3 regions of the Scandinavium tedordense genome follow, and region 2 is predicted to be linked to each of the others. Evidence: predicted binding sites of a transcription regulator. Region 2 holds the regulator's gene; each other region holds the start of a gene.
What was found. The regulator CRP, encoded in region 2, controls carbon source genes, mostly activating them, when cyclic AMP is high. The targets are predictions, from matches to a motif close to ATGTGANNNNNNTCACAT.

Region 1 (9,872 bases), on a different contig from region 2:
CATCCGGGGTGGTAACGCCAACCCAGCACAGCAGAACGATGGCCACCGGGACTTCAAACGACACACCAAAGGCCATAAACAGCGCCATGACAAAATCGAGATAGCTGCGGATATCCGTCGAGACCTGCACGCCGATCGGCGCGGTATGCGTCAGGAAACCAAACGCCAGCGGGAACACCACGAAGTAGGCGAAGGCCATGCCGATATAGAACAGCAGCGTACTGGATACCAGCAGCGGCACCACCAGACGACGCTCGTGTTTATAGAGCGCCGGTGCGATGAAAGCCCAGACCTGATAGAGGATTACCGGCGCCGACAGGATAACCGAGACCATAAAGGTCAGCTTAATCGGCGTGAAGAATGGCGACGCCACATCGGTGGCAATCATTGTTGCACCGGCAGGCATTTGCTTTATCAGCGGCGCGGCCACCAGATGGTATATATTGTTGGCGAAATAGACCAACGCCAGAAAAATCACGAATACCGCGATGATGCAGTTGATGAGGCGCTTACGCAGCTCAATCAAATGTGTGATCAGCGGTTGAGTCTGTTCTACGCCCATGTTTACGGTTTATCGCTGGTTGCAGGGGATGATTCAGAAGCCGGTGCGGCAGCAGCCACCGGCGCTTTCATCTTCTCCTCAGAAACAACAGTTTCCGGGGCTTTATCGATGGTTTCAGCAGAAACGGCAGGCGCTTGCGCTTCAGCACTGGCCTGATGTTCAGGTGTAACCGGCGTGACGCCTTCGCGCTGTGCTTCGCTACCTTTCACCACCGGATTATGAATGGTATTGGCTTCGTCGCTGCTGCGCTCAGGATCGTGTTGCGTGTAGGAACGCTTCATGGATTCTGCCGCATCACGCAGCTCGTCCATGGACTCCTTCAGCTCCGGTGAGAGATTGCCCAAACTCGCTTTCTCAACTTTCTTCAGGCTGTCCTGAAACTCCTGGAGTTTAAGCTCCTGGGCCAGTTCGTTTTGCACGGTGGTAGCCAGCGAGCGAATCGCCCGGATCCAGCCAGCCACCGTTTTTACTGCCACCGGCAAACGTTTTGGCCCGAGAACAATCAGGCCAATCACGAATACCAGAATCAGTTCACTGAAACCAATGTCGAACACGAATTACACCTGCTCTTTATCGTGGCGTTTTGCGTCGTCTTTGCTGGCGTCATCCTGCTTTTCAGACAGTGATTTCGCAGGGAAATCGGCGTCTTCAGCGGATGTCTCTTTCTTTTCCTGTTTGTCGTCTTCATCACCCATGGCTTTTTTAAAGCCCTTGATAGACGCTCCCAGGTCAGAACCCAGTGAGCTCAGCTTTTTCGTCCCGAAAAGCAGAACCACGATAACGACGACAATCAACAACTGCCAAATACTGATACCACCCATACATGTTCCTCTGTGTCAGATGATAGTGAATTCACTGACGTGTAGCTTACACGCCTTCGTCTGAATGATGCAAAAATCAGCGACCTTTAAACCAGCCAACCACCCAGGACAGGACGCCAGCGCCCATAAGCCAGGCAGGCTGTAATCCGAGATCCGGACGGGTAATCAACAACAGTGTTCCGCTAAGCATAAATACAGCACCCACGCCGAACAGATAACGGGATTGCCCACGTCGGGTATGACCGGACTCCATGTCGTGGGCAATTTTATCAATGCTTCGCTGGAGACTTTTGCCCTGGCGCAAACTGTCGTAAATCAGTTCCGGCATTTCCGGCATTTTTTCGATCCAGAACGGCGCTTTTTCTTTAAACGCACGCACCAGCGCCGGCAGGCCGACCTGATCTTTAATCCATGCCTCAAGGAAAGGTTTCGCTGTCTTCCATAAGTCTAACTGAGGATAGAGCTGGCGGCCTACCCCCTCAACGTAAAGTAGTGTTTTCTGAAGTAAAACAAGCTGCGGCTGAACTTCCATATTAAAGCGGCGCGCGGTGTTAAACAGATTCAGCAGAACATGGCCGAAAGAGATTTCCGCCAGCGGTTTCTCGAAGATAGGTTCACACACCGTGCGAATCGCAAATTCAAACTCTTCAACGTTGGTGTCCGGCGGTACCCAGCCAGAATCCACGTGCAGCTCCGCCACTTTGCGGTAATCGCGATTAAAGAAAGCAATAAAGTTTTCAGCCAGATAGCGCTTATCTTCCTTGTTCAGCGAGCCAACAATCCCGCAGTCAATGCCGATATACTTCGGATCTTCCGGGTGTTCGTAGCTGACAAAAATATTGCCGGGGTGCATATCGGCATGGAAGAAGCTGTCGCGGAAAACCTGAGTGAAGAATACCTGTACGCCGCGTTCGGCAAGCAGTTTCATGTTGGTATTCTGCTTTTCCAGGGTCTCAATATCTGACACCGGAATGCCATAAATGCGCTCCATCACCAGCATATCTTCACGACAATAGTCGGAATAGACTTCCGGGACGTAGAGCATCGGGCTGTCTTCGAAATTGCGGCGCAGCTGGATGGCATTGGCGGCTTCGCGCAGTAAATTCAGCTCATCAAGCAGCGTTTTTTCATACTCACGCACCACTTCCTGCGGACGCAGACGGCGGCCATCGGGCAGCAGACGCGGCACCCAACGTGCGAGACGATAAATCAGTTTCATGTCCGCTTTGATAGTCGGCAGAATATCCGGGCGGATAACCTTGATGACCACCTCTTTGCCGTTTTCTTTCAGACGCGCCGTGTGCACCTGGGCGATAGAAGCGGACGCCAGCGGCTCAACGCTGAAATCGTCGAACCAACTATCAACGGGAATATCACCCATCGATTTTTCGATTTGCTGCTGCGCGAGTTTGCCGTCAAACGGCGCAACGCGGTCCTGCAACATTGCCAGCTGATCGGCGATTTGAAGCGGAAAGAGATCGCGACGGGTAGAAAGCATCTGGCCGAATTTAATCCAGACTGGGCCGAGCTCCTGTAAGGCAAGGCGTAAACGCTCGCCTAGCGGCAGGTCTTTGTGGCGATTTGGCATCCAAAACAACATCCGCCGCCAGATACGAAGCGGCAGGGTGATACGCATTTTGGGAATGAGCTCATCAAGCCCGTAACTCAAAAAGGTGTGGATGATAAAATACAGGCGCCGAATTTCCCCTGGCGTCATTTCCCCTCCAGTTTATCCAGCCGTTTGGTTAATGCCTCAACGCCACGCGCAACGGCGTCGCTCTCTTCGGCAAACCAGGCCACTTCCAGCGAGCCGGGCGCCATGCGCCACTCTTCGGTAATGACTTCAGACACATAGCGCTGATGACGTTGCAGCCCGCGTTGCAGGAATTTCGCCCCGCCGCGCAGTATTTTACTGACGCCTTCCGCCGCGATATCGCCGGTATACGGCGCCAATAGTTCAGCAGGATCGAATTCCGCCAAATCCGCCAGCGCGACAAAATTTTGCACCACCTGCAGGTCGCCCTGCACTTCGAGGTCGCCCGAACGAATCAGAGTGGTTAACTGCTGACGGTTGCGTAACTGCGGCAACACGCCAAGGCGAGTACTTACCGTGCAGTCCGCCTCGCCTTCCCACGCACCCAGGACGTCAATCTGCTGCTCGCTAAAGGCCAGCACCAGCGGCGATGTGAACTCTTTCAGCTCAACGAGCAGCACCTTGCCCAGCAGACGCTGACGGGCAGATTTTAACGCGCGCTCGCGCCATAAAAAGGTATTAAGCGCACCTTCAATACCCGCGGTAACTAAAGGTTGAAAAGGCATGGAGAACTCCTGTCAGAACTTATAACCGCGATGCAGCGCGACGATACCCGCCGTCAGATTGTAGTAATCCACGCTGTCAAAACCGGCATCCTGCATCATCGCTTTCAGGGTGTCCTGATTGGGGTGCATACGGATGGATTCTGCCAGATAGCGGTAGCTCTCACCGTCTTTTGCGACCATCTCTCCCACACGCGGCAGCACGTGGAATGAGTAGGCGTCGTAGGCTTTGCTCAGCGGATCGAGAATGGGTTTGGAGAATTCCAGAACCAGCAGACGTCCGCCCGGCTTCAGCACACGGTACATCGAGCGCAGCGCTTTTTCTTTATCGGTGACGTTACGCAGGCCAAAGGAGATGGTGATGCAGTCAAAGGTGTTGTCCGGGAAGGGCAGCGCTTCTGCGTTTGCCTGAACGTATTCCACGTTCCCGACCACGCCGATATTACGCAGCTTTTCGCGGCCCATTTTGAGCATTGATTCGTTGATATCAGCCAGTACGACGCTGCCTGTTTCGCCAACAAGACGGGAGAATTTCGCCGTCAGGTCACCGGTGCCTCCGGCTAAATCCAGCACTTTTTGCCCGCGACGAACGCCGCTGCAGTCAATGGTAAAGCGCTTCCACAAGCGATGGATACCAAACGACATCAGGTCGTTCATGACATCATACTTAGCGGCAACAGAATGGAATACATGTGCCACCATGTCTTCTTTCTGCGATTTGGCTACAGTCTGGAAGCCAAAGTGCGTCGTTTCTTGTGAATCCTCAACCATCTCAATGTCTGCCTATCAAGAAAATGTTCGGCGAGTGTAACAGATTGGGCGCATTTCCCCTATGCCTCAACCGCGCTGAGAAACGCGAGAAAGCTCAGTTTCAGAAGGTTCGTCAGAGGTCGAGGTACGCGCTTCGCTTTCATCAAATGGGCTGTCGTCGAGCGCAAAATTCTCTTCCTTCTCGGTGGCTTGCTACACCAAATCGGGGTTAATTTCTCGTTTCACCTCAACCCCTAAGCCACGGAATGATTCAGCCTGCGCCAGAAGATTTCCGCGACCGGATGCGAGTTTTTTCATTGCCTGGCGATAGTTGTCCTGCGCTTTATCCAGCCCCTGCCCGATAGCAGACATATCATCAACAAACAGGCGCATTTTGTCGTACAGACGACTGGCACGATCGGCTATCTGCTGGGCATTGCGGCTCTGGTGCTCATAGCGCCAGAGGTTGGCAATGGTGCGCAGGGCCACCAGCAGGGTAGTCGGGCTGACCAGCATGATGTTGTTTTTTAGCGCTTCGGTGATGAGTTCTGGCTGTCGGTCGAGGGCCAACAAAAATGCGGGCTCTACAGGAATGAACATCAGCACATAGTCCAGAGAACGCAGGCCCGGTAGTTGTTGATAATCTTTGCGGCCCAACAGGCGAATATGGTTACGTACCGAGGCAATATGCTCCTGCAGCGCGGCTTCGCGGATGTAATCATCTTCGGCGTTGAAGTAGCGCTCGTAGGCCACAAGGGTCATTTTGGCGTCGATCACTACGTCTTTGTCCTGCGGCAGACGGACAATCACATCGGGCTGCATACGGGCGCGGGTATCGGTTTCGATACTGACCTGCGTCTGGTATTCATGGCCTTCGCGCAGGCCAGAGGCTTCCAGCACGCGGGTGAGCACCACTTCCCCCCAGTTGCCCTGAGTTTTGTTATCGCCTTTTAGCGCTTTAGTCAGATTGACCGCTTCCTGGGTCATCTGCGCATTCAGCTGCTGGAGATTACGAATTTCATGGGCCAGGGTGTGGCGCTCCTGCGCCTCTTTACCGAAGCTGTCCTGCACTTGACGACGAAAGCCGTCGAGCTGCTCGCGCAGCGGCGTCAACAGACCGTGCAGGCTCTGGCGGTTCTGTTCATCCACCCGGCGATTGCTGTGCTCAAAAATGCGATTGGCGAGGTTTTCAAACTGCTCGCTCAGACGCTGCTCGCTGTTCACCATCTGGCGAATTTTGTCTTCCGCGTGCAGCTGCGTGGATTCCAGGCGGGTGCTCACTTCGCGCAAATCGGCTTCCAGCGAGGTGTTAATTTCCCGCAGGCTGCGCAGCTCGTTGTTCAGCAGTTCACACTCGTCACGCCAGTGGGCATTTTGCGCCAGCTGCTGCTTCGCCGCGTTGAGTTCAATGTCGAGTTCATGCCGCTCTTCAATGAAATCGGCGCGCAGCCTGTCGGCATGGGATTTACTGGCTAACCAGCTAAACGCCGCCCCGACAATCAGCGCTGCTACTGCGCTTAAAATGATTGAGATGTCCACCCTTCCCCCTGCTTCAACAACGTATCGGCACAACAGAATCTAATTGTTAAGTGTGCTGTATAAATGTCCAGCTGAAAAGGGTTTTCCTGCGAGGATATGCGCAAAATAAAAAAGGCCGAACGCGTCGGCCTTTTTCATCGAGAAGGGAATTACAGCAGGCGGCGTGCCGCTTCGACCACGATTTTCACCGCGTGGCTTTCGGTTTTCTTCATGGTTTCCGCGTTCGGGATTTCTTGCTGGGTACGGTTGACGATGACGCCTGCAACCATGCCCGCGCGCAAGCCCTGGCTGGAACACATGGTCAGCAGGGTGGCGGATTCCATTTCATAGTTCATCACGCCCATCGACTGCCACTCTTCCATCGAACCTTTATAACGGTTAACGACGCGGCCGGAGAAGGTGTCGTAACGTTCCTGGCCTGGGTAGAAGGTGTCGGAAGATGCGGTCACACCGATATGGGTCGTGGCGCCCACAGATTTGGCGGCTTCCACCAGCGCGGTGGTACAGGCGAAATCAGCGACAGCCGGGTATTCCATCGGCGCGAAGTGCAGGCTTGCACCGTCAAGGCGAACGGATGCGGTGGTCACGAGCACATCACCGACGCTGATGTTTGGCTGAATTGCGCCGGTGGTGCCCACGCGCAGGAAAGTACGAATGCCCAACTGGGCCAGTTCTTCAACCGCGATAGAGGTGGATGGACCGCCGATACCGGTGGAACACACGATGACCGCTTTGCCATCAAGCTCTGCACGCCAGGAGGTGAATTCACGATGTGATGCCAGCTTGACCGGCTTATCCATCAGCGCGGCGATCTTTTCCACACGCTCCGGATCGCCCGGGACGATAGCGAGCGTTGCCCCTTGTAAATCGTTCTTGGTGAGGCCGAGATGAAAAACATCAGACGTAGACATAAAAAACTCCTCTCTGGGTCGAGTTGTCAGCAGAAGCAAAAACGCACTTTACCGAAGCTTTGGACACATTTTCGTGACACCTGTCACTATGAATGAAAAAGTTTGCATTGAATTTCTTATAAACAGTGATTTACATCACATTAACAAGTGATAACGATAACCACTGCACATAAGATAGCCGTTTTCTGGCACTGTGAATTGTTAACCTGCGGGCTATATTTACCTTTGCGCTAATGGATGGGACGGAGAATGCCATGACCAACAAACAACCCGGCTTTGCACCGGCTGCAGAACCGCACGCATCAACCTCAATTCTGACACCTGAAGACGTCATCATCGCGGGTGAAACCTCTATTCCGTCGCAGGGTGAAAATATGCCTGCGTTTCACGCTCGCCCGAAAAATGCCGATGGCCTGCTGCCGGTCGTGATTGTGGTGCAAGAAATTTTCGGCGTGCACGAGCATATTCGCGATATTTGCCGACGTCTGGCTGTGGAAGGCTACCTGGCGATCGCGCCGGAACTCTATTTCCGTCAGGGCGATCCGAATGATTATGCCGATATCCCAACGCTGTTCAGCGGCCTGGTCTCGAAAGTGCCGGATGCCCAGGTGCTGGCCGATCTCGATCACGTTGCCAGCTGGGCTTCACGTAACGGCGGCGACGCCAGTCGTCTGCTGGTCACCGGTTTCTGCTGGGGAGGACGTATCGCGTGGTTGTACGCTGCGCATAATCCGCAGTTGAAAGCCGCGGTGGCGTGGTACGGAAAACTGGTGGGTGAAAAATCGATAAATTCGCCGAAGCATCCGGTCGATATCGCCATCGATTTAACCGCGCCGGTGCTGGGTTTGTACGGCGGGCAGGATACGGGCATTTCGCTCGAGAGCGTAGATACCATGCGTCAGGCGTTACGGGCGGCAAACGCCAAAGCCGATATTATTGTTTACCCGGAAGCCGGACACGCATTTAACGCTGACTATCGCCCGAGCTATCACGAAGAGTCCGCCAAAGACGGCTGGCAGCGTATGCTGGCGTGGTTTGCGCAGTACAGCGGGAAGAAGGGATAACGATTTTCAGACTGCCCGGCAACGCTGCCGGGCAAATGCCAAAGTATTATTGTTTGACGATCAACGGCGTTTTCAACTGATCCACCAGCAAATACACCAGATCGTGCAGTAACCCCGCCAGATCCTGCGCATTTCGTGCCAGGAGCGTGTTTCCGCTCAACGCCAGGGTTAACGCCTGCGCATAGTCCAGCATAAATTCTGAATCCTGCCAGCACTCCGGTACGCTGGAGAGGGGCACCGTTTGCGTCGTCAGTTGACGGACAATCCACTCGGGTAAATCTTCTACGCAACGTTGGCGCAGTACCGTGAGTGCGTGCGCTAACCGCCCACACAGTGCCTGCCGGTAATATTCATCTTCACATTCCACCATCACGCTAACGAACGTGGCGCAGAGATCGGCGGTAGTGAAAGATCGGCTGAGCCGGATAGCGGAATATCGAGGACGTCCTGGATTTCTTGCAGATCGTCCTCAGAGAGAGTTGGGCTTGAAAAAGTAGTCATAAGGTAGCTTCCATGTATGTATCGGAGAAGCCACCACTGGAGTTCCTACGCTCACAGGTGGTGACGCTGACGGGGGTAGGAATACCGGCATACATGGACCCGGCCAACCTTTCGGTTGCCCCGCCAGCGTCACCAGAGAGTTTACTGTGATGTGCGTTGGCCTGACACATAAAATATGCATCACCATGCAGATACACGGGTTCCTACGCCCGGTTGCGGGATTGACCGCAACGCCATCACCTTACGAATACCATGGTTATAAAGAAAGCAGTTTTACGCGTTGCATCCGAGTTGCTTTCCGTTTTGCGAGCACGTTTCAGAAAAGCAACCCGGCACTTACGCCTGACGCAGGTTCTGCGCGGCCTTCACCATGTTCGCCAGTGCGGCGCGGGTTTCTGGCCAGCCACGGGTTTTCAGGCCACAGTCCGGATTGACCCACAGGCGCTCTGCCGGAATGCGCTGAGCGGCTTTCTTCAGCAGCGCTTCAATCCACTCAACGCTTGGTACGTTCGGGGAGTGAATGTCATACACACCCGGGCCAATTTCGTTCGGATATTCGAACTCTTCGAACGACTCGAGCAGCTCCATGTCTGAACGCGAGGTCTCAATGGTGATAACGTCAGCATCCAGCGCGGCGATGGAATCCATGATGTCGTTAAACTCGCAGTAACACATGTGGGTATGGATCTGCGTTTCATCTTTCGCCACCGCGGCGTTAATACGGAATGCTTCCACGCCCCACGCCAGGTAGGCTTCCCAGTCACTTTGACGCAGCGGCAGCCCTTCACGCAATGCCGGTTCGTCAATCTGGATAATGCCGATACCCGCAGCTTCCAGATCCGCCACTTCATCACGCAGCGCCAAGGCAATCTGTTTGGCGATGGTTTCGCGGCTCACGTCTTCACGCGGGAATGACCAGCACAGAATGGTCACCGGACCGGTCAGCATGCCTTTCACCGGTTTGTCGGTCAGAGACTGCGCATATTTCGCCCACTCAACGGTGATCGCTTCCGGACGGCTGATGTCGCCAATCACCACCGGTGGCTTCACGCAGCGGGAACCGTAGCTCTGCACCCAGCCATTTTGGGTGAAAACGAAACCATCCAGATGCTCGCCGAAGTATTCGACCATGTCGTTACGTTCGGCTTCGCCGTGCACCAACACGTCCAGTCCCAGACGTTCCTGCTCAACGATGGCCTGTTTGATATGTTCGGCGATGCCGGTGCGATAGTGACCCGCATCGAGATTGCCTTTTTTGAAGTCGAGGCGCAGGCCGCGAATTTCAGTGGTCTGCGGGAAAGAACCGATGGTGGTGGTCGGCCATGCTGGTAGATTGAAACGCGCCCGCTGGGCTTCAGCACGCTCAGCATAAGGCCGGCTACGCTGGCTGTCCTGAGCGGTGATCGAT
Region 2 (9,872 bases):
TAACAACACGACGTTCCACCGTGTGATCCCGGGCTTTATGATCCAGGGCGGCGGTTTCACCGAACAGATGCAGCAGAAACAGCCTAATCCGCCTATCAAAAATGAAGGCGACAACGGCCTGCGTAACACCCGCGGCACCGTTTCCATGGCGCGTACAGCCGACAAAGACAGCGCAACCAGCCAGTTCTTCATCAACGTCGCAGACAACGCGTTCCTCGACCACGGCCAGCGTGATTTTGGATACGCGGTGTTTGGTAAAGTTGTGAAAGGTATGGACGTTGCCGACAAAATTTCCCAGGTGGCTTCCCATGACGTCGGTCCTTACCAGAATGTGCCGACAAAACCGGTAGTTATCCTCTCTGCGAAAGTCCTGCCGTAATCCTTCCAGACGCGGGCTGCTCAGCCCGCGTTATACTGGCCTTCCTGCGTAACCCGAAATTGCCGCTTATACTCGTCATATTTCACGCTGCATGTGCGTTGGCTACACCTGCTCGCCCCAGTCACTTACTTGAGTAAGTTCCTGGGGATTCGCCGGTTTGCCGCCTTCCTGCAATTTGAATTATTTAGAGTACATACTTGTGGCAAATCGGAACCGTCAGGGAGGTCCAGATGAAAAAGCTCACCGATAAGCAAAAAATCCGTCTGTGGGAACAACGGCGTGGTCGCTCGTTTGAGGCCAGCTGTCGGCTGGACGTGCCCGAACCCCACGCGCAGGACGCGCTATTTGCACAGCGAGTCGCCACGCTTGAGCTTGGCCCGCTGCATCGCGGTTTGCCGTGGTTATGCGCCATTCACCAGCAGCTTTTCCAGGATGCCTGGGATTGGGCAGGTGAACTGCGTGAGGTTGATATTTCCAAGGGCGATACCCGTTTCTGCCATTTCGAGTACATCGAAAACGAAGGCAATGACCTGATGCAGGCTCTGGAAGATGAGCATTACCTCGTCGGACTTGCCAAAGATGAGTTCATTAAGCGTCTGGCGCACTATTACTGTGAAATTAATGTGCTGCATCCATTCTTCGTCGGCAGTGGCCGGGCGCAGCGCGTGTTCTTCGAGCAGCTGTCGATCCACGCGGGCTACGTGCTGGACTGGAACGTAGTCGACCCGCAAACGTGGAGTCAGGCGAACCAGAGCGGGACGATGGGGGATTTAGAGCCGCTGATAGCGCAGTTCACTAAAGTGGTGAGTGAAGCGCAGGAAACTGAGTAGAATAGCGCGGTTTGCTGTCACCGGAGCCGCTATGATCCTGCTTATAGATAACTACGATTCGTTCACCTGGAACCTTTACCAGTACTTTTGCGAACTGGGTGCCGAGGTGCAGGTCAGGCGCAACGATGACATCACGCTGGATGAAGTTGCCCGGTTGTCTCCTGCTAAAATCGTGATTTCCCCAGGTCCCTGCACGCCGGATGAGTCAGGGATTTCACTCGATGTGATTCGCCTTTACGCGGGCAAAATCCCTATCCTCGGTGTTTGCCTCGGCCATCAGGCCATTGCGCAGGTTTTTGGCGCCACTATCGTGCGGGCAGCAAAAGTCATGCATGGAAAAACCTCCCCGGTGACGCACACCGGTGCTGGCGTATTCGCCGGACTGAATAATCCTCTCACCGTTACTCGCTATCACTCGCTGGTCATTGACCCGCCCACGCTGCCTGCGGAATTTGACATCACCGCGCTGAGCGAGACGGGCGAAATTATGGGGATTCGCCATTGTGAATGGGACCTGGAGGGAGTGCAGTTTCACCCAGAAAGTATCCTTAGCGAGCAGGGTCATCAGCTGTTGGAAAACTTCCTCAAGCGATAATTCATCTTGCCATGATGTGATTTATTATGCATATTTAGTGATTATATTTTCATTAATCATTGCTGCGTAAGAGGATTGTCATGGCGACTGAACAGGCTGCAATTACCCGTGCCACATTTGATGAAGTGATCCTGCCCATTTATGCCCCGGCGGAATTTATTCCGGTAAAGGGGAAGGGCAGCCGAGTGTGGGATCAGCAGGGCAACGAGTACGTTGATTTCGCCGGGGGAATTGCGGTTACCGCGCTGGGGCACTGTCACCCGGCACTGGTCGACGCGCTGAAAAGCCAGGGCGAAACCCTGTGGCACACCAGCAATGTGTTTACCAACGAACCGGCGCTGAAGCTGGGTCGTAAGCTGGTGGCCTCGACATTTGCCGAGCGCGTGGTGTTCATGAACTCCGGTACTGAAGCCAACGAAACCGCGTTCAAACTGGCGCGTTATTACGCTTCCACGCGCCACAGTCCATACAAAACCAAAATCATCGCCTTCAATAATGCGTTCCACGGCCGCTCATTCTTCACGGTTTCTGTGGGAGGACAGGCAAAATATTCCGACGGCTTTGGGCCAAAACCGGCGGATATCATCCACGTCCCGTTTAACGACCTGCATGCAGTGAAAGCCGTGATGGACGATCACACCTGCGCGGTAGTGGTTGAGCCCATTCAGGGTGAAGGCGGCGTGCTGGCGGCGACCCCGGAATTCCTCAAAGGTCTGCGTGAACTGTGTGATGAACATCAGGCGCTGCTGGTTTTTGACGAAGTGCAGAGCGGCATGGGGCGCACTGGTTCGCTGTTCGCCTACCAGTATTTCGGCGTGACGCCGGATATCCTGACCAGTGCCAAAGCGCTGGGCGGTGGTTTCCCGGTGAGCGTGGTACTGACTACTGAAGAGATTGCCAGCGCGTTTCACGTCGGTTCTCACGGCTCTACTTACGGCGGAAATCCGCTGGCGTGCGCAGTGGCCGGTGCGGCGTTTGATATCATCAATACGCCTGAAGTTCTGGGTGGCGTGAGCACCAGACGCGAACGTTTTGTTAAGCATTTGAAGAATATTGACGCTGAATTCGATGTGTTCAGTGATGTTCGCGGCATGGGGCTGCTGATTGGTGCTGAACTGAAACCGCAGTACAAGGGCCGCGCTCGTGATTTCCTGCATGCTGCTGCTCATGAGGGCGTAATGGTGCTTAACGCCGGGCCTGACGTAGTACGCTTTGCGCCGTCGCTGGTGGTGGAATCTGCGGATATCGATGAAGGGATGGCGCGCTTTGCGGCAGCCGTGAAGAAGATTGTCGGCTGACGGTTTATGCTCGACGTTTAAGCCAGCTGCCGTGATGTGGGCGCTGGCGCCAGGCCACTGACGAGATGGTATGCATCGAATTCAGATGGCCCAGAATGCGTTGTAAATGCTGTTCCATGGTGCTTAACGGCCCGTGGGAGAGCGCCTCCGTTGATTCCATGATATTCGCATCGCCGCTTCCCCCCGGTCCGTCATATTCCAGTCGCTGTTGGCAGCGCTGCAGAGCAATCTCGCAGGACTGCAAATAACGTTCGGCCAAATCTTCAGTCAGCATGTTGTGTTCGCGCGCCAGCGTCGTCATCGCGTTGATGTGTTCGACGATAAACTGGCTGTGCGTAACCCACAGCTTCATGTCTGCCAGATAATGCGAGTTAAAGCCGGGCTCTTGCATCGCCTGGTTCAGCGAGTTGAACAACGCGTTGTGCGCCTGATTCACCCGCATCCGCTGATAGGCCAGCGTCGGAGCCTGAGGGTCGTTGCTGAGAATCAGTCGGATAGCCTCCTGATCCGCCTCCAGTGCTTGCTGGGCATTTTTGCGTAATAGCCCACTTTGCCACTGCGGCCACAGCCAGACCATCCCGCCGAAGGCAATCAGACAGCCAATCACCGTGTCGACAAAACGGGCCAGAATGAAATGTTCGCCGTTCAGGGTCAGCAGTTGGATGGTGTAGACCGCGGTGACCGTAAAGCCCACCGTTGCCCAGCCGTAGCTCTTGCGAATGATCAAGTAGCTCGCCAGCGTGATGACTAACATTGACGCCAGCGTGTAGCCTTCCGGCACGTGAAAGTGCAGGGTGCCAGCGGCTATCACCAGCCCGGCCAGCGTGCCTGCCGCCCGGTGGAAAATCCTGACCCGCGTTGCGCCGTAGCCATTTTGCGTCACTAGCAGGACGGTCATCAGGATCCAGTACGGTTTCGGCAGATGCAGCGCCGCGCCCATCAGGCTGGCAATGCTGAGCATGACGCTGATTCGCGCCGCACTGCGCAACGCCGGGGATTTTAGCGACAGATAGCTTTTTAGTGCGGCAAACAGCGGCAGGCGACGTTCGTTATCAGCCATCAGATTGCGTGGATAGAGCGGGCGCTGAAGGCGCAGCACTCGGGCGATTCGACTGAAGTGCCAGGCGCAGAACTGCCCGACCGGGTTATCCGGATGCTGATGTGCGATTTTTTCCAGCGCGCCAATCTGCTTGTCCATGTTGAAACGTTGCGGAAATCGGTGGTAGAGGATGTCATCCGCCATCACACGCAGGCGCGCCGCAATGGTCTGTGCATTCCAGCGGATCACCGCTTCAGCGTGGCTGCGTTCAACCAGTTTCTGCACTTCGGCGGGCTGATGCAGGCTGACGGAAATGTGCTCCTGCAAATCGAGGCCAATCTGGAAGGCGCGCAGCAGGCGCTTATATTCATGGTTCTGATTGGCGGCCAGCATGTGCATTTGCTGATAGCACAGGGTAATCAGATCGACGGCCTTCTGCTGGCGGCTGAGTAATGGCGGCAGCGCTTTTTCCGGATCGGTATGCTGAGTCAACAGGCTGTATTTGGCTTCACAGTAATCGGCCAGCTGTCGATACAGCAGGCTTAGTGATTCACGTAGCGGCTGTTCACGCCACATCCAGAACCAGAACCAGTTGAACAAGCCATACCATAGTGTGCCGAGAGCGTAGATGAGCAGCGGCTCCCAGACCGGCATATTCCCCGCAAGGCTGAGCGTAAAGATGGCCGCAATGAGCGATGCGGGCAGTAAACGGGCGTGAAGCGAACTGATTTCTGCAGTGACGCCGAGGATCAGCGCCAGCCCAGTCAGGATCAGCGGTAAAGGCACGGTATGCGCCAGCAGCAGCTGAACCGCGAGGCTACAGCCCGCAAACAGCGATCCGCCAATTATCAGGCGTTTGAAGAAACGTTTATGCGGTGTGTCCAGCCCGGCGATGTTGCAGCAGGCGGGGACTAACGAGAACAGCAGACCGTACTTGAGGTAACCGAGCACCAAACCGATAGCCACGGGGGTACATAACACCAGCGTTTGCCGCAGTGCATAGTTAATTTCCGGGTGATAAATCAGCCTGCGCCACATCAGGGAAAAGACAAAAACGGCGTACTGCAGGGGCAATACGCCGTTCAGCTAGCTTAGCGGGTACCGTAAACCACGATAGTTTTACCGTGGGCGGAGATCAGACTCTGATCTTCGAGCATTTTTAGAATACGGCCAACGGTTTCGCGGGAGCAGCCGACGATCTGACCGATTTCCTGACGAGTAATTTTAATTTGCATACCGTCCGGGTGGGTCATTGCATCAGGTTGTTTCGCCAGATTCAGCAGAGTCTGTGCGATACGACCGGTTACGTCGAGGAATGCCAGGTTACCTACTTTTTCAGAGGTGACCTGCAGACGACGAGCCATCTGAGAAGAGAGACGCATCAGGATATCCGGGTTTACCTGGATAAGCTGACGGAATTTTTTATAAGAAATTTCTGCCACTTCACAAGCGGTTTTCGCCCGAACCCAGGCACTACGCTCCTGACCTTCTTCGAACAGGCCAAGCTCACCGATAAAATCGCCCTGGTTGAGGTAAGAGAGGATCATCTCTTTACCTTCTTCATCCTTGATGAGTACTGCAACAGAGCCTTTCACGATGTAGTACAGCGTTTCTGCTTTTTCACCCTGGTGAATCAGCGTGCTCTTCGATGGGTACTTATGAATGTGGCAATGAGACAAGAACCATTCAAGGGTAGGGTCTGTTTGCGGTTTGCCAAGCACCATGCGCGGTTATCCTCTGTTATAAGCTGTCTCCAATGGCAGACACGACACTGCCACTGGCTTTGCAATCGTATCCTTCCCTGTGCCTGGGAAGTCGGCTGTCGGATTTTACTGCAGCCTGTAATGTGATGTTCTCTGCATACACGCATTACTTCAATGTATTACTGTTGCAGCACGACTGTTTTAGCATAGCTTTTGTCGCCTGTCTCCTGGTGTCTCGCTTCAGCATGACGCGCGTCGCCTTCCGTTGCGAGAATTGTTATGTGCGCGTAATCTGTCAGGAAAATTGCTACTCGGGAGTTAACAAATATGCAAGCGCGTGTGAAATGGGTTGAGGAATTAACCTTCCTGGGCGAGTCAGCTTCTGGCCACCAGATTATGATGGATGGTAACTCTGGCGATAAAGCCCCAAGCCCGATGGAAATGGTGCTGATGGCCGCGGGCGGTTGCAGCGCGATTGACGTGGTGTCCATTTTGCAGAAAGGCCGTCATGACGTGACCGACTGTGAAGTGAAACTGACTTCCGAGCGTCGTGAAGAAGCACCGCGTTTGTTCACCCACATCAATCTGCACTTCATTGTGACCGGTAATGACCTGAAAGAAGCGGCAGTGTCGCGTGCGGTGGATTTGTCTGCGGAGAAATACTGCTCTGTAGCGTTGATGCTGGAAAAAGCGGCGAAGATTACACACTCGTTTGAAGTGGTCGAAGCCTGATTGAGTGGCGGGGGCGTTACGCTGACCCGCCCTAAAAAATGATGCACGCCCGTTGGCGTGCATGCGATTACCCTATCTTTTTTCCTTCCATCAACCGCTCGACCAGCGGTGACATAATCAATTCCATTGCCAGCCCCATTTTCCCACCCGGCACCACCAAGGTGTTCATGTGAGAAATAAACGAACCTTGCAGCATCGCCAGCAGCCAAGGGAAATCAATATCGCCCAGATTCTGGAAATGGATAACGACAAAGCTCTCATCCAGTGACGGAATGCCCTTTGCCGCAAAGGGGTTGGAGGTGTCGACGGTCGGCACGCGCTGGAAGTTGATATGCGTCCGGGAGAATTGCGGCGTAATGTAGTTGATGTAATCTTCCATCGATCGCACCACTGAATCCATCACCGCTTCACGTGAGTGACCGCGCTCGCTGGTATCGCGGGTCAGCTTCTGGATCCACTCAAGGTTAACAATCGGCACCACGCCCACCAGTAAATCGACGTATTTCGCGACATCATTTTGTGGGGTTACCACGCCGCCGTGCAGACCTTCATAAAACAGCACGTCGGTCGGTTCCGGCAACGGCTGCCACGGCGTAAAGGTACCCGGCACCTGATTCCACGGAACGGCTTCGTCGTAGGTGTGCAAATACTTGCGCGACTGTCCGGTTCCGTTCTGACCGTAGGTCATAAACGTATTTTCCAGCAGGCCAAAGTCGTTGGCATCTGGCCCAAAATAGCTGATGTGACGGCCCATATCGCGCGCTTTGCGGATAGCCATGTCCATTTCAGGACGCGTGTAACGGTGGAAGCTGTCGCCTTCTACTTCGGCGGCAGTAAGATTGAGTTGAGCAAAGATTTTACGGAAGGCGAGGCTGGTGGTGGTGGTTCCCGCCCCGCTGGAACCGGTTACGGCGATCACCGGATGTTTGGCAGACATAGCTAACGACTCCCTGCATAAGCAATGGTTTTATTATAGTCAGCCGTGGAATTGGGTACGGGGCATGATATTGACCGTCTCGTGCAGTTCGGACCACACCAGAACGACATCCCCGCTTTTCAATTGTTGTTTTACGTCGGCGACCTTGTCTTCAAGCGAACGTTCATGTTCACCATAATCGGTGCCTTCGCGCAACACAAAGCTTTCAATCAGGCTATCGAGCGTTTCGGGAGCCAGATCTTGCCAGGGAATAATCATAACGGGGTTCCTAACCAGCGAGTGAGCCAGGCGGGAATGCGTTTCTCCAGCCACATTTCAGGATGGCGCAGCGTACCGCCGACAAATCCGACATGACCGCCATACTCCGTCAGCTGGTATTGAATATTGGCCGGAAGCTCTTCCTGAGACGGAATCGAGTGATGATCCATAAACGGGTCATCTTTTGCATGAATGATGAGTGTTGGTTTGGTTATCTGGCTCAGTACCGGCATCGCACTGCATTGGCGGTAGTAATCAATCGCGTCAGCATAACCGTGGATTTTTGAGGTAATCAGATCGTCAAACTCACGAATACGACGCACGCTTTTCAGACGCTTCAAATCCACCGGCAACGTTCCTGGATAAGCCTTCAGTTTGCGAGATGCATTGGCTTTCAGCAGGTTCAGCAGATAGCGCTGATACACGCGGGAGAAGCCTTTATCCATATGATAGCTACAGGCTTCCAGCATGAATGGCGCGGAGACGATAACTGCGGCATCGAGTGGCGTATTGTCACCCTCTTTGGCCAGCAGACAGCCCAGCATGTTGCCACCCAGCGAATAGCCCACTGCGGCCGTTGGGACGTCGCCAAATTCACGGCGCAGCCAGGAGAGGAACCAGGTGCCGTCTTCAGTTTCGCCTGAATGGTAGATGCGCTGAGCGCGGTTCGGTTCACCGCTGCAGCCGCGGAAATGCATCACCACCCCGAGCCAGCCGCGCTGCTGCGCCGCGTGAATCAGACCGTGAGCGTAAGGGCTGTACAGGCTGCCTTCCAGGCCGTGAAAAACCACCAGGCGAGGCTTATGCCGTGCCTGATTCGGATCTTCACTCCATGCCAGATCGATAAAATCCCCGTCCGGAAGATCAAGACGCTGCCAGTGCGGGGTGAACAACACTTTACGACGGATGAGACGCGGTAACATGGTCTGCAGATGGCAGTTGCGCACGCCTGTCATTGGTACAAAGGTGTCGTTCTCTTCTGGAGGTACTTCAAAGTCTACTGGGGTTACCTGAGCCATACCTTTACGCTGCTATCGTGAAAAAACGCTCTACTATACCGTCATAACACCGTTATGACGGATATGTGTTTATGAAAATGAGCCGCTGTGCGCTTTCGATGAGTTAAATCACTCTTCCTGAAGCATCTGTTCCAGCTGTTCGTGCGCATCCAGCCACGCCATTTCACACTCTTCCAGCCCTGATTTCGCCGTGGCCTGCTGTTGCAGACATTCGGTGAGTTCCGCTTTTCGTGTTTGGTCGTACAGCCCGCTGTCGCTGAGTTTTTCTTCTGCGGCCGCAAGCCGGGTATTGAGCTTTTCCATCTCTTTTTCCAGACGGGTAATCTCTTTACGCAGCGGCTGCGTCAGGGTGCGCAGCTCTGCATCACGACGTTTCTGATCTTTACGTGCCTGAGCGCTATTGGTGTTGTCTTTTGGCGCGTCGTCATTCTGACTTTCCTGCTTCTGAACATCGCTCAGCCATTGCTGATAATCTTCCAGGTCGCCATCGAAAGGTTCCACTTTCGCATCGTGAACCAGATACAGATCGTCAGTGGTGGAGCGCAGCAGGTGACGGTCGTGCGAGACCACAACCAGCGCGCCTTCGAATTCAATCAGCGCTTCGGTCAGCGCCTGACGCATGTCGAGATCCAGGTGGTTAGTCGGTTCATCGAGCAGCAGCAGGTTCGGGCGCTGCCAGACGACCAGTGCCAGCACCAGACGTGCTTTTTCACCGCCGGAGAAGCGACGCGTTTCTTCGCTGACTTTATCTCCCTGGAAACCAAAACCGCCGAGATAATCGCGCAGCTGTTGTTCCAGCACGTGCGGCGCCAGACGCACCAGATGCTGCAGCGGCGATTCGTCGGCGCGTAAAAACTCCAGCTGATGCTGGGCAAAGTAGCCGAGTTTAATACCCTTCGCCAGACCCATCTCACCGCTCTGGGCTTCCAGCTCACCGGCCAGAAGTTTAATCAGCGTTGATTTACCCGCGCCGTTGCGACCCAACAGGCCAATGCGCGAGCCGGGTACGAGATTGAGTTTAATCGAATCCAGAATGGTGCGATCGCCGTAGCCCGCGCTGACTTTTTCCATCTTCAGTAATG
Region 3 (9,872 bases), on a different contig from region 2:
GCTCAAGATGACCGTAGTCCACGCCGGAGCCGATGTGCATGTGAATGCCCACCAACGTCAGTTGATAACGCTGAATGACTTCCAGCGCAGCCGGCAGGTCGCTATACCAGATGCCGTGCTTGCTGTTTTCGCCGCCGGTATTCGTTTTCTGGCTGTGACCGTGGCCGAAGCCCGGGTTCACACGCAGCCATACGCGATGCCCCGGTGAGACTTCCCCAAGCTGCGCCAGCATATCCACCGAACCGGCGTTCACCGGAATTTTCAGCTCGGCTACGCGGACGAGCGTCGCGTCGTCAATCATATCGGCAGTGAACACAATGTCGTCCGGGTGCGTTTCAGGATCGTATCCCGCCGCCAGCGCACGTTCGATTTCACCCAATGAAACGGAATCCACCTTCACGCCCTGTTCGCGCATCAGGCGCAGGATGTGAATATTGGAACAGGCTTTCTGTGCAAAACGCACCACGTCGAACTGGCTCAGTTGCGCAATTTGCTGGCGGATAATCGCCGCATCATAAACCCACACCGGACAGCCAAACTCGGCAGGCAAGCGCAGCAGGTTCTCGGCATTGAGGTCAGTTTCAATCGTATTCAGTGGGCGTGGCATGGTGAACTCCGGTTTATTTGCTTTTAACCGATTACGCCACAGCGCCAGTGGAATAAAAAATATCGTTTTATCCAGACTTCATGCAAAATTGATATAGACCCAAGTAACTTCAAGATACAGGTAGGCGGCAATCGAATGAATCCCGATGAGCTTACTCAAGTAAGTGATTCGAGTGAATGAGAGCAGCCAACACCCCTGCAACTTGAAGGGCGACGGGTATAGATAACGTAATGAAAGGAATTGCCATGCCAGCCGTGAATTTGCGCCACATCGAAATTTTTCATGCGGTGATGACCACTGGCAACCTGACGGAAGCCGCAACAATGCTGCACACCTCTCAGCCAACCGTCAGCCGGGAGCTTGCCAGGCTTGAGAAAGTGCTGGGCCTAAAACTGTTTGAGCGCAACCGTGGGCGTTTGCACCCGACGGTGCAGGGGCTGCGGCTGTTCGAAGAGGTGCAACGCTCGTGGTACGGGCTGGACAGAATCCTCAGCACTGCAGAAAGCCTACGGGAATTTCGTCAGGGCGAGCTATCAGTGGTGTGTCTGCCGGTGTTTTCGCAGTCTTTTCTACCGGCGTTGTTGCAGCCGTTTCTGGCACGCTATCCGGACGTCAGCCTGCAAATTGTACCGCAGGAGTCGCCTTTGCTGGAAGAGTGGCTATCGGCTCAGCGCCACGATTTAGGGCTAACAGAAACGCTGCACACGCCACCGGGCACCGAGCGTACGCCGCTGTTGAGTATGAATGAAGTGTGCGTGTTACCTGCGGCTCATCCTTTGGCCCAGAAAACCGTCCTCACGCCGCAGGATTTTGAAGGCCAGAATTATATCAGCCTGTCCAGAACGGACAGCTATCGCCAGTTGCTCGACAACCTGTTTGCCGAACACAGCGTGCATCGGCGGATGGTAGTCGAAACCCACAGCGCGGCATCCATTTGCGCGATGGTGCGGGCGGGTGTAGGGATTTCCGTCGTCAACCCGTTTACCGCGTTGGACTATGCCTACGGCGGGGATAACAGTGGGATCGCGATTCGCCGATTCAGCGTGGATGTGCCTTTCACCGTCAGCCTGATTCGTCCACTGCACCGACCTGGCTCAGCGCTTGTCGATGCATTTATCACGCACCTGCTAAACGGCGTGCCGTCGCTGGTCACACCGCTGGAGGAGATGCTCAACCGCGTCAGGAAAGGATAAAGTCGACGGCGCCGGAGGCGTGCAACGCCGCAGTATCAAACACGGGAATGGGGCTGCGTTCTGTCGGCACCAGCAGGCCAATTTCGGTACAACCAAAGATGACGCCTTCAGCGCCCTCACCGACCAAACGTTCAATCACCTGTAAATAGTATGCGCGTGACGCCTCGGTGAAGTTACCCAGGCACAGCTCTTCAAAGATTATCTGGTTAATACGCGCGCGCTCGTCGGCTTCGGGAATAATTGTGTTCAGCGAAAATGCCTGTTCGAGGCGTCCCCGATAGAAATCCTGTTCCATGGTGTAGCGCGTACCTAACAGCGCCACGTTTTTAACACCCTGCTTTTCAATCGCGCGCCCGGTGGCATCAGCGATGTGCAAAAACGGTACCCCGCAGCGCAGCTCAATATGTGAGGCCACTTTGTGCATGGTATTGGTACAAAGCACGATGCCTTCGGCGCCAATGCTTTCCAGATTTGCCGCCGCTTCAGCGAGGATCTCGCCCGCTTTATCCCATTGACCCGATGACTGACAGGTTTCTATTTCCTGAAAATCAACGCTGTGCATGAGGATCTTCGCCGAATGCAGGCCGCCCAGGCGCTGCTTGATCCCTTCATTAATCAGACGATAGTAAGGGATCGTCGATTCCCAACTCATGCCGCCAATCAGGCCAATCGTTTTCATGGAGTATCCTTTTCTGTGTTTCCGACAGTGAAACAGAGATGTGATCAACTTTCCACTTCTCCACGCATAAGTTTTCATTTCGGGCAGGCTGCGATAAGTTGAATGAAACAATGTTTCACTCTGAGGTTCCCACTATGTTTGTGCAGCATAAAGACACCACCCTGGAAGATTTGGGCAACGGCGTGAGCCGTCGGATCCTGGCCCATGGCGGAAAAATGATGGCGGTAGAAGTGCATTTTGAGACCGGAGCCGTAGGCCCGATGCACAATCATCCTCATGAGCAACTGACCACCGTGTTGTCAGGCGAATTTGAATTTACTATTGGCGATGAAACGCAGATTGTCCGCACCGGGGATACACTCTACAAACAGCCCCACATAATGCACGGCTGCGTGTGCCTGAAAGCCGGTGTCCTGCTCGATACCTTCACGCCAATACGTGAAGATTTTCTGTCATAAAACAGCTTTGCGCGGCGACGAGTTTTTTTACCCCCTGCGTTATTCATGGTGGGCCAGCGTTTCCCGAAGCGTCGCGATTTGCATCTGTTCGGGTCACACATTATGACGGGCTCGCAGGCGGTATCACAGTCAGGGTCCTATCTCTGGATGAGAAAGGGGGAAAATAAAAAAGAGAAGGTTACCCTTCTCTTTTTGTTGATTTTTTCACCCGGGAGAAACGTGCGCTTATGCCGTTTTCTCCTCAAGTAGCAGTGGCGCTACACGAGATTCACGAGCGTGCTGGAACAATACCACGCCACAGCCAATCATCCCGCCCAGCAGCGCCGCCAGCAGTACGATCAGCGATTTTCCCGGGCCATCTTTTTTCACTGGCAAAGACGGTGACAGCTGATAATTGACGACAGGGAACTGAACGTTCTGAATATTCAGCTGCTCAATTTTTTTTAAGCGATATTCACGGTTAAGAATTTCGGCATTCAGCTCCGAGACATCGTTCATGCCTTTTTCGATTTCCAGCTTCTTATTGATCCCGTCTGTACCGAGAGTCACTGAGAAATCCGGGTCATCTTTTATCGTCTGACCATTGCTGTACACGGGTTTATTAATTCCTGCAGCTTTTGCCACCTGCAAAGAATAATTCAGCCGTTTTATTTTGGTCTCTTTTTCATATTCCAGCTTCGCGCGATCCAACTCCAGACGCTGTTTTTCGACCTGAATTTTCATCGCCACGGTTTCGTTGATATTTGACATGATCTGTTTGACCACTTTATGCGCGACGAACTTCATGTAGCCGGCCAGAATACTTTGTGTTTCTTCAGGCTGTGGACCGGTAAAAGAAAGCGTCCAGGAGTGATACGGCGTCGTGGGTTCTTTTTTATTACTCGCATCATCCACGGCTTTCATTTTCTCAGAGACTGCCACCACGGCGCGATACAGCTCCGCAGGTTCAACGTCGACACCGTCGAATTGGCTCATCAGCTGTGGCGATGATTTCACGAATTCTTCCAGCATTACGGAGGAGTTAAATTTCTTGATGAAGAGATCAAAAATGCTGGCGCTATCGACGTTGATATCCACGTCGAGAACCTTCACCGTGGCGAGCAACGTGTTGAGCGGCACCAATTGGGTACGCTCGGCCGGGGTGATCACCGAGCTGCTGGTCCATTTTTGAGGTAGAAAGAAGCTAATCGCCAGCGCCATCAGTGCAAAACAGAAGACGGTTCCCAGAATCCGTTTTTTCGCACTCCATAGGATGTCTACTAGCGCCAAAAGATCGATTTCTTGCCCATGGGCAGGAACATTGTCAGGACGGGGAAAAGGAATAATAGCGTCCGATTGCGGTTTAATATCCATAGTTGACATAGTGTGTGAGTCGCTGCGCATAGAGGTAATTTCAATCCAATATATCCCCTCAAGAATTCTCTGAAAACATTTAATTTCGGAAAATACGCTATTGCACGCTATTCAAGGACGAACTACGCACCGGCGCTTTGTTTTCCGCGCCTCGGACGATACCTACTCAAACTCGTAGTTGATTAATTCCGTTAATTGTTTTATTGAAACATAGCATTATGCGTAGAAATTCACGCCGTCGATCAACGCCAATTATATTTAGCGAGTGAATATAAAAAGCCCCGCTATTCAGCGGGGCTATCATTCAAAATCAGAGGTATTACCGTGCCAGCCAGCCGCCATCTACCGCAACGGTATACCCGTTAATGTAATCTGAGGCGCTGGAGGCCAGGAAGACGACCGGGCCCATCAGGTCAGATGGCAAACCCCAGCGGCCCGCAGGGATACGGTCGAGGATTTCGGCACTGCGCTGTTCATCGGCACGCAGCATTTGAGTGTTGTTGGTCGCCATATAACCCGGCGCAATCGCATTCACGTTGATACCGTGTTTTGCCCATTCGTTAGCCAGCAGACGGGTGACACCCATCACGCCGCTTTTCGATGCGGTGTAAGACGGCACACGGATCCCGCCCTGGAAAGAGAGCATGGAGGCGATGTTAATGATTTTTCCGCCGTTACCCTGGCTAATGAAGTGCTTCGCCGCCGCCTGCGCCATGAAGAACACGGCTTTGATGTTCAGGTTCATGACGTCATCCCAGTCTTTCTCGCTGAACTCAATCGCGTCCTGACGACGAATCAAACCGGCATTATTGACCAGAATATCGATATGACCGAACTCGGTCACCGCGCGCTCCAGCAACTGAGGAATGCCGTCGATATTACGCAGATCGGCGGTCAGGCTCAGGAAGCGACGACCGCGGGCGGTGACTTGCTCCATCGTTTCAGTCGGCTCAACGATGTTAATGCCGACGATATCGCAGCCCGCTTCCGCCAGACCAATCGCCATGCCCTGCCCTAAACCGGTATCACAGCCGGTGACTACCGCGACTTTACCTGCCAGTGAGAATGTGTCGAGAATCATAGTAAGTCCTTATTCATTTCGCGCCTGTTTCAGACAGGCAAGATTATTGGCTGTCCGCGACCTAGCGCAGATCCTTCACCGCAACGTGGTCCATATCATCGAAGACCTGGTTTTCGCCGACCATACCCCAGATGAATGTATAAGCCTGAGTACCCACGCCAGAGTGAATAGACCAGCTCGGTGAGATCACCGCCTGCTCGTTGTGCATCACGATATGCCGCGTCTCCTGCGGCTGTCCCATCATGTGGAACACGCAGGCGTCATCGGCCATGTTGAAATAGAAATAGACTTCCATCCGACGTTCATGGGTGTGGCACGGCATGGTATTCCACAGATTGCCCTGATCCAGTTCGGTCAGGCCCATGCTGAGCTGACAGGTTTCCAGCACGTCCGGAACAAAGTATTTATTGATCGTGCGACGGTTGCTGGTGAGGTTATCGCCGAGCGTCACCGGTGCCACATAGGCAGGGGTCACTTTTTTGGTCGGGAAGGTGCTGTGTGCTGGCGCGCAGTTGTAATAAAACTTCGCCGGTTTTGCCAAATCGACACTGGCGAACACGACTTCTTTCGCGCCCTTGCCGACGTACAGCGCATCGCGATGGCCTATTTCGTAGCACTTGCCATCGACCGTAATGGTGCCTGGCCCGCCAATGTTAATCACACCCAGTTCACGGCGTTCGAGGAAATAGCTAACACCCAGCTGCTTGCCCACTTCACCGCCAACGGAGACGGTCTTCGCGACCGGCATAATCCCTCCCACGATGATGCGATCGATGTGGCTGTAAACCATGGTGTATTCATCCGCGACAAATACCTGTTCAACTAAAAATTCGTTGCGCAGGCCCTGAGTATCGAGGGTTTTGGCGTGCGCGCTGTGGATGCTTTGTCTGATGTCCACGGTAACCTCCAGCAAGAGTGATTCATTTTGAAAAGCGGTTTTGCTTTTCCGTTGAGGCCATCTTAATCCTCTGCCAGAGTCTTTTCAATTACAAATAAAACAGCGTTTCATTTTTTCTGCATTAAAATACCAGAAATGCAAATGCGATCACGTTACTGACCAATCGCCCATAACACACTTTAATTAAATTATTTTAAAAACAATAGATTACAAAACCTTTAAAAAAGGCCGAATGTATAAAGAAAGGGAGTGTAAAAATAAAGATGTATCGCAGGAGCGGAAGGTCGTTGGCCCGGTGAGCAGAGCGCCACCGGGAAAAGTAAGTTTATTCGCGCTCGACGGCCAGCGCCACGCCTTGCCCACCACCAATGCACAGTGTGGCCAGCCCTTTACGGGCATCGCGCTTGATCATCTCATGCACCAGCGATACCAGAATACGGCAGCCAGATGCGCCAATCGGATGGCCCAACGCGATCGCCCCACCGTTGACGTTGACGCGTTTTTCATCCCACTCCAGCACTTTTCCGACGGAAATCGCCTGCGCGGCAAATGCTTCATTGGCTTCGATCAGATCAACGTCGTTCAGCTGCCAGCCCACACGCTCGAGACAACGCCGGGTGGCATACACCGGGGCAATACCCATTAACGCAGGATCGACGCCGACGCTAGCGAACGCGCGGATCCGTGCCAGAATCGGCAGATTAAGCGCCATCGCTTTGGATTCACTCATCATCATCACCGCCGCTGCGCCGTCGTTAATGGACGATGCGTTACCCGCAGTGACCGAGCCGAGCGTGTCGAACGCCGGCATCAAGCGCGCCAGCCCTTCGGCGCTGGCGTCGGTGCGCGGCTGTTCATCGGTATCCACCACCTGAGCCAGACCGTTTTTCTGCAGATTCACCACTGGCACGATTTCATCGCGGAAGCGGCCAGAATCAATCGCCCGGCGTGCCTTCTGTTGTGAGCTGAGCGCCCAGGCGTCCTGCAACTCGCGCGAAATGCCGTATTCACGCGCCAGGTTTTCCGCCGTCACGCCCATGTGATAGTCGTTGAATGCATCCCACAACCCATCATGCACCAGGCTGTCGATAAGCTGGCTGTTGCCCAGACGCGCACCGGTGCGGCTGTCGGTTAACACATGCGGCGCACGGCTCATGTTCTCCTGACCACCCGCAATGACCACATCGGCTTCGCCGCACTGAATGGCCTGGGTTGCAAGATGCAGCGCCTTCAGACCCGAGCCGCAAACGTCGTTGATGGTTATCGCAGAAACGGTATTAGGCAGGCCGCCTTTAATCGCGGACTGGCGCGCAGGGTTTTGCCCAGCGCCTGCCGTCAGCACCTGTCCGAGGATGACCTCATCCACTTCCATGGGATCCAGTCCGGTACGTTCCACCAGCGCTTTCACCACCACACTTCCCAGCTCTACTGCCGTAAAGCACGACAATGCGCCCTGGAAACAACCAATCGGCGTTCGAACTGCACCTACGATAACGACGTCTTTCATCCCGACCTCAGCGCAAATAATCAGCGCTATAGTAGAGCGTTGTTATCAACAATTATCGTAATTGTTTAAAAAAAGTGAGTTTTATCACAAAGAAAATGACCGTCATATAACATTCATTTTACCTCGAATGACTACCCCTCATTCTCCCTCCCCCGCCCTGGTTGAAATAAGGTAAACTCGCCGCTGTTTTTTAGTTATCCGGTTTAAATATTCAAAAAATGTCAAAACTATGGTCAAAAGACGAAACGCTGTGGAGTTTCGCGTTATATGGTACTGCTGTGGGTGCGGGCACCTTGTTTCTACCGATTCAGTTAGGCTCCGCTGGGGCGATGGTGCTCATGATTACGGCCTTGGTCGCCTGGCCATTAACCTACTGGCCGCACCGCGCGCTGTGTCGCTTTATTCTCTCCGCTAACTTGCCTGCCAACGTCGGGATCACCGGTGCGGTGAACCACTATTACGGCAAGAAAATCGGCAATCTGATCACCGCTCTGTATTTCATCGCCTTCTTCGTGGTGGTGCTGATTTACGCAGTCGCCATTACCAACTCCCTCACCGAACAGCTGGCTCAGCATATAACGGTGACGCTTGGGGTGCGGATGCTGGTGAGTCTTGCGGTGGTGCTGGTGCTGAACCTGATTTTTCTGATGGGCCGCCACGCGACGCTAAAAGTGATGGGCTTCCTGGTGTTCCCGCTGATTGGCTACTTCCTGTTCCTGTCGCTGTATCTGACCGGATCCTGGCAACCGGCGATGTTCAGCGGCCAGCTAACGTTCACCCCGCACACGCTTCACCAGGTGTGGATCTCAATCCCCGTGATGGTTTTCGCTTTTAGCCATACGCCAATTATCTCGACTTTCGCCATCGACAGACGCGAAAAGTTCGGCGATGAGGCTATGGATAAATGCAAAAAAATTATGCGGGTTGCCTATCTCATCATCTGCCTGAGCGTGCTGTTTTTCGTTATCAGCTGCCTGCTGGCGATTCCGGAAGGTTACATCACCAACGCCAAAAACGAAGGTGTGACAATCCTTTCCGCGCTGGCGATGATGCCTGCGGCACCGCATTGGCTGGCGGTATCCGGCATTATTGTGGCTATCGTTGCGATGTCGAAATCGTTCCTCGGCACCTATTTTGGCGTCATTGAAGGGGCGAGTGAAATCGTGCAGGCGACGCTGAATCAGGCGGGCATTCGTAAAAGCCGCGCCTTCAACCGCGCAACGTCGATTCTGCTGGTATCTACTCTGACCTTCGTGGTGTGCTGCATCAACCCGAACGCCATTTCGATGATTTATGCCATCAGCGGCCCACTGATTGCGATGATCCTATTCATCATGCCAACGCTCTCCACCTATCGTATCCCGGCCCTCAAGCCGTATCGCTCGGTCGGCAGCTTTATCACCCTGGTTGTCGGTTTACTCTGCGTCTCGGTGATGTTCTTCAGCTAATCTCTGATGCGGCAGGCGACTGCCGCACATTCCGTTAAACTTTCTTACCCGCATTCCTCAGGCAATCGGTTTACACTTACCCGCTAAAGCCATCATGAGGAAACCATTATGTCCAGCGTTAAACAGTCCGGCAGCTTTACTCTTGGCAATCGCGAAATTTGGCGTTTGGGTTACGGTGCGATGCAGCTCGCCGGTCCGGGCGTGTTTGGCCCGCCGAAAGATCCTGAGATGGCGGTAAAAGTCCTACAGGCCGCGCTCGACGCAGGCGTGAACCATATTGATACCTCCGATTTCTACGGCCCGCACGTTACCAATCAGCTGATCAAAAAAGCGCTGCATCCGTATCCGCAAGAATTGACCATCGTGACCAAAGTCAGCGCCCGTCGTGATGAACAAGGGAACTGGCTGCCTGCGCTGTCTGCGCCGGAGCTGACTCAGGCCGTCGAAGACAACTTGCGAAATCTCGGTCTGGATGTGCTGGACGTGGTCAATCTTCGCAGCATGATTAGCGTGCATGGCCCGGCAGAAGGTTCGCTGGCAGAACCGCTGGAAACGCTGATCAAACTGAAAGACCGTGGTCTGATTCGTCACATCGGTCTGAGCAACGTCACCGCAAAACAGGTCGAAGACGGCATGAAAATGACCGAC

Region 1: udp (uridine phosphorylase) is a predicted target of CRP. The motif match lies at 7,023-7,040, and genes of this name have one in related genera.
Region 3: MUU46_RS02865 (acetyl-CoA C-acetyltransferase) is a predicted target of CRP. The motif match lies at 7,849-7,866, and genes of this name have one in related genera.

What each region holds. Positions count from the first base shown of each region.
Region 1 covers NZ_JALIGG010000045.1:63,335-73,206, reverse strand. Annotated here, with positions in the region: gene tatC (Sec-independent protein translocase subunit TatC) at 1-562, opposite strand, end outside; gene tatB (Sec-independent protein translocase protein TatB) at 565-1,116, opposite strand; gene tatA (Sec-independent protein translocase subunit TatA) at 1,120-1,383, opposite strand; gene ubiB (ubiquinone biosynthesis regulatory protein kinase UbiB) at 1,460-3,100, opposite strand; gene ubiJ (ubiquinone biosynthesis protein UbiJ) at 3,097-3,702, opposite strand; gene ubiE (bifunctional demethylmenaquinone methyltransferase/2-methoxy-6-polyprenyl-1,4-benzoquinol methylase UbiE) at 3,715-4,470, opposite strand; partial or broken gene rmuC (DNA recombination protein RmuC) at 4,537-5,988, opposite strand; gene udp (uridine phosphorylase) at 6,138-6,899, opposite strand; gene MUU46_RS01630 (dienelactone hydrolase family protein) at 7,154-7,963, shown strand; gene MUU46_RS01625 (hypothetical protein) at 8,010-8,336, opposite strand; gene MUU46_RS01620 (hypothetical protein) at 8,333-8,464, opposite strand; gene metE (5-methyltetrahydropteroyltriglutamate--homocysteine S-methyltransferase) at 8,801-9,872, opposite strand, start outside.
Region 2 covers NZ_JALIGG010000055.1:399,235-409,106, forward strand. Annotated here, with positions in the region: gene ppiA (peptidylprolyl isomerase A) at 1-379, shown strand, start outside; gene MUU46_RS12780 (putative adenosine monophosphate-protein transferase Fic) at 610-1,209, shown strand; gene pabA (aminodeoxychorismate synthase component 2) at 1,241-1,804, shown strand; gene argD (bifunctional acetylornithine/succinyldiaminopimelate transaminase) at 1,885-3,102, shown strand; gene MUU46_RS12795 (YccS/YhfK family putative transporter) at 3,107-5,179, opposite strand; gene crp (cAMP-activated global transcriptional regulator CRP) at 5,233-5,865, opposite strand; gene MUU46_RS12805 (OsmC family protein) at 6,172-6,576, shown strand; gene MUU46_RS12810 (phosphoribulokinase) at 6,644-7,513, opposite strand; gene MUU46_RS12815 (YheU family protein) at 7,553-7,771, opposite strand; gene MUU46_RS12820 (hydrolase) at 7,768-8,790, opposite strand; gene MUU46_RS12825 (ABC transporter ATP-binding protein) at 8,899-9,872, opposite strand, start outside.
Region 3 covers NZ_JALIGG010000048.1:24,092-33,963, reverse strand. Annotated here, with positions in the region: gene lysA (diaminopimelate decarboxylase) at 1-607, opposite strand, end outside; gene MUU46_RS02895 (LysR family transcriptional regulator) at 853-1,800, shown strand; gene MUU46_RS02890 (aspartate/glutamate racemase) at 1,787-2,479, opposite strand; gene MUU46_RS02885 (cupin domain-containing protein) at 2,614-2,937, shown strand; gene wzz(fepE) (LPS O-antigen length regulator Wzz(fepE)) at 3,163-4,299, opposite strand; gene kduD (2-dehydro-3-deoxy-D-gluconate 5-dehydrogenase KduD) at 4,610-5,371, opposite strand; gene kduI (5-dehydro-4-deoxy-D-glucuronate isomerase) at 5,433-6,269, opposite strand; gene MUU46_RS02865 (acetyl-CoA C-acetyltransferase) at 6,595-7,776, opposite strand; gene MUU46_RS02860 (amino acid permease) at 7,995-9,224, shown strand; gene MUU46_RS02855 (aldo/keto reductase family oxidoreductase) at 9,333-9,872, shown strand, end outside.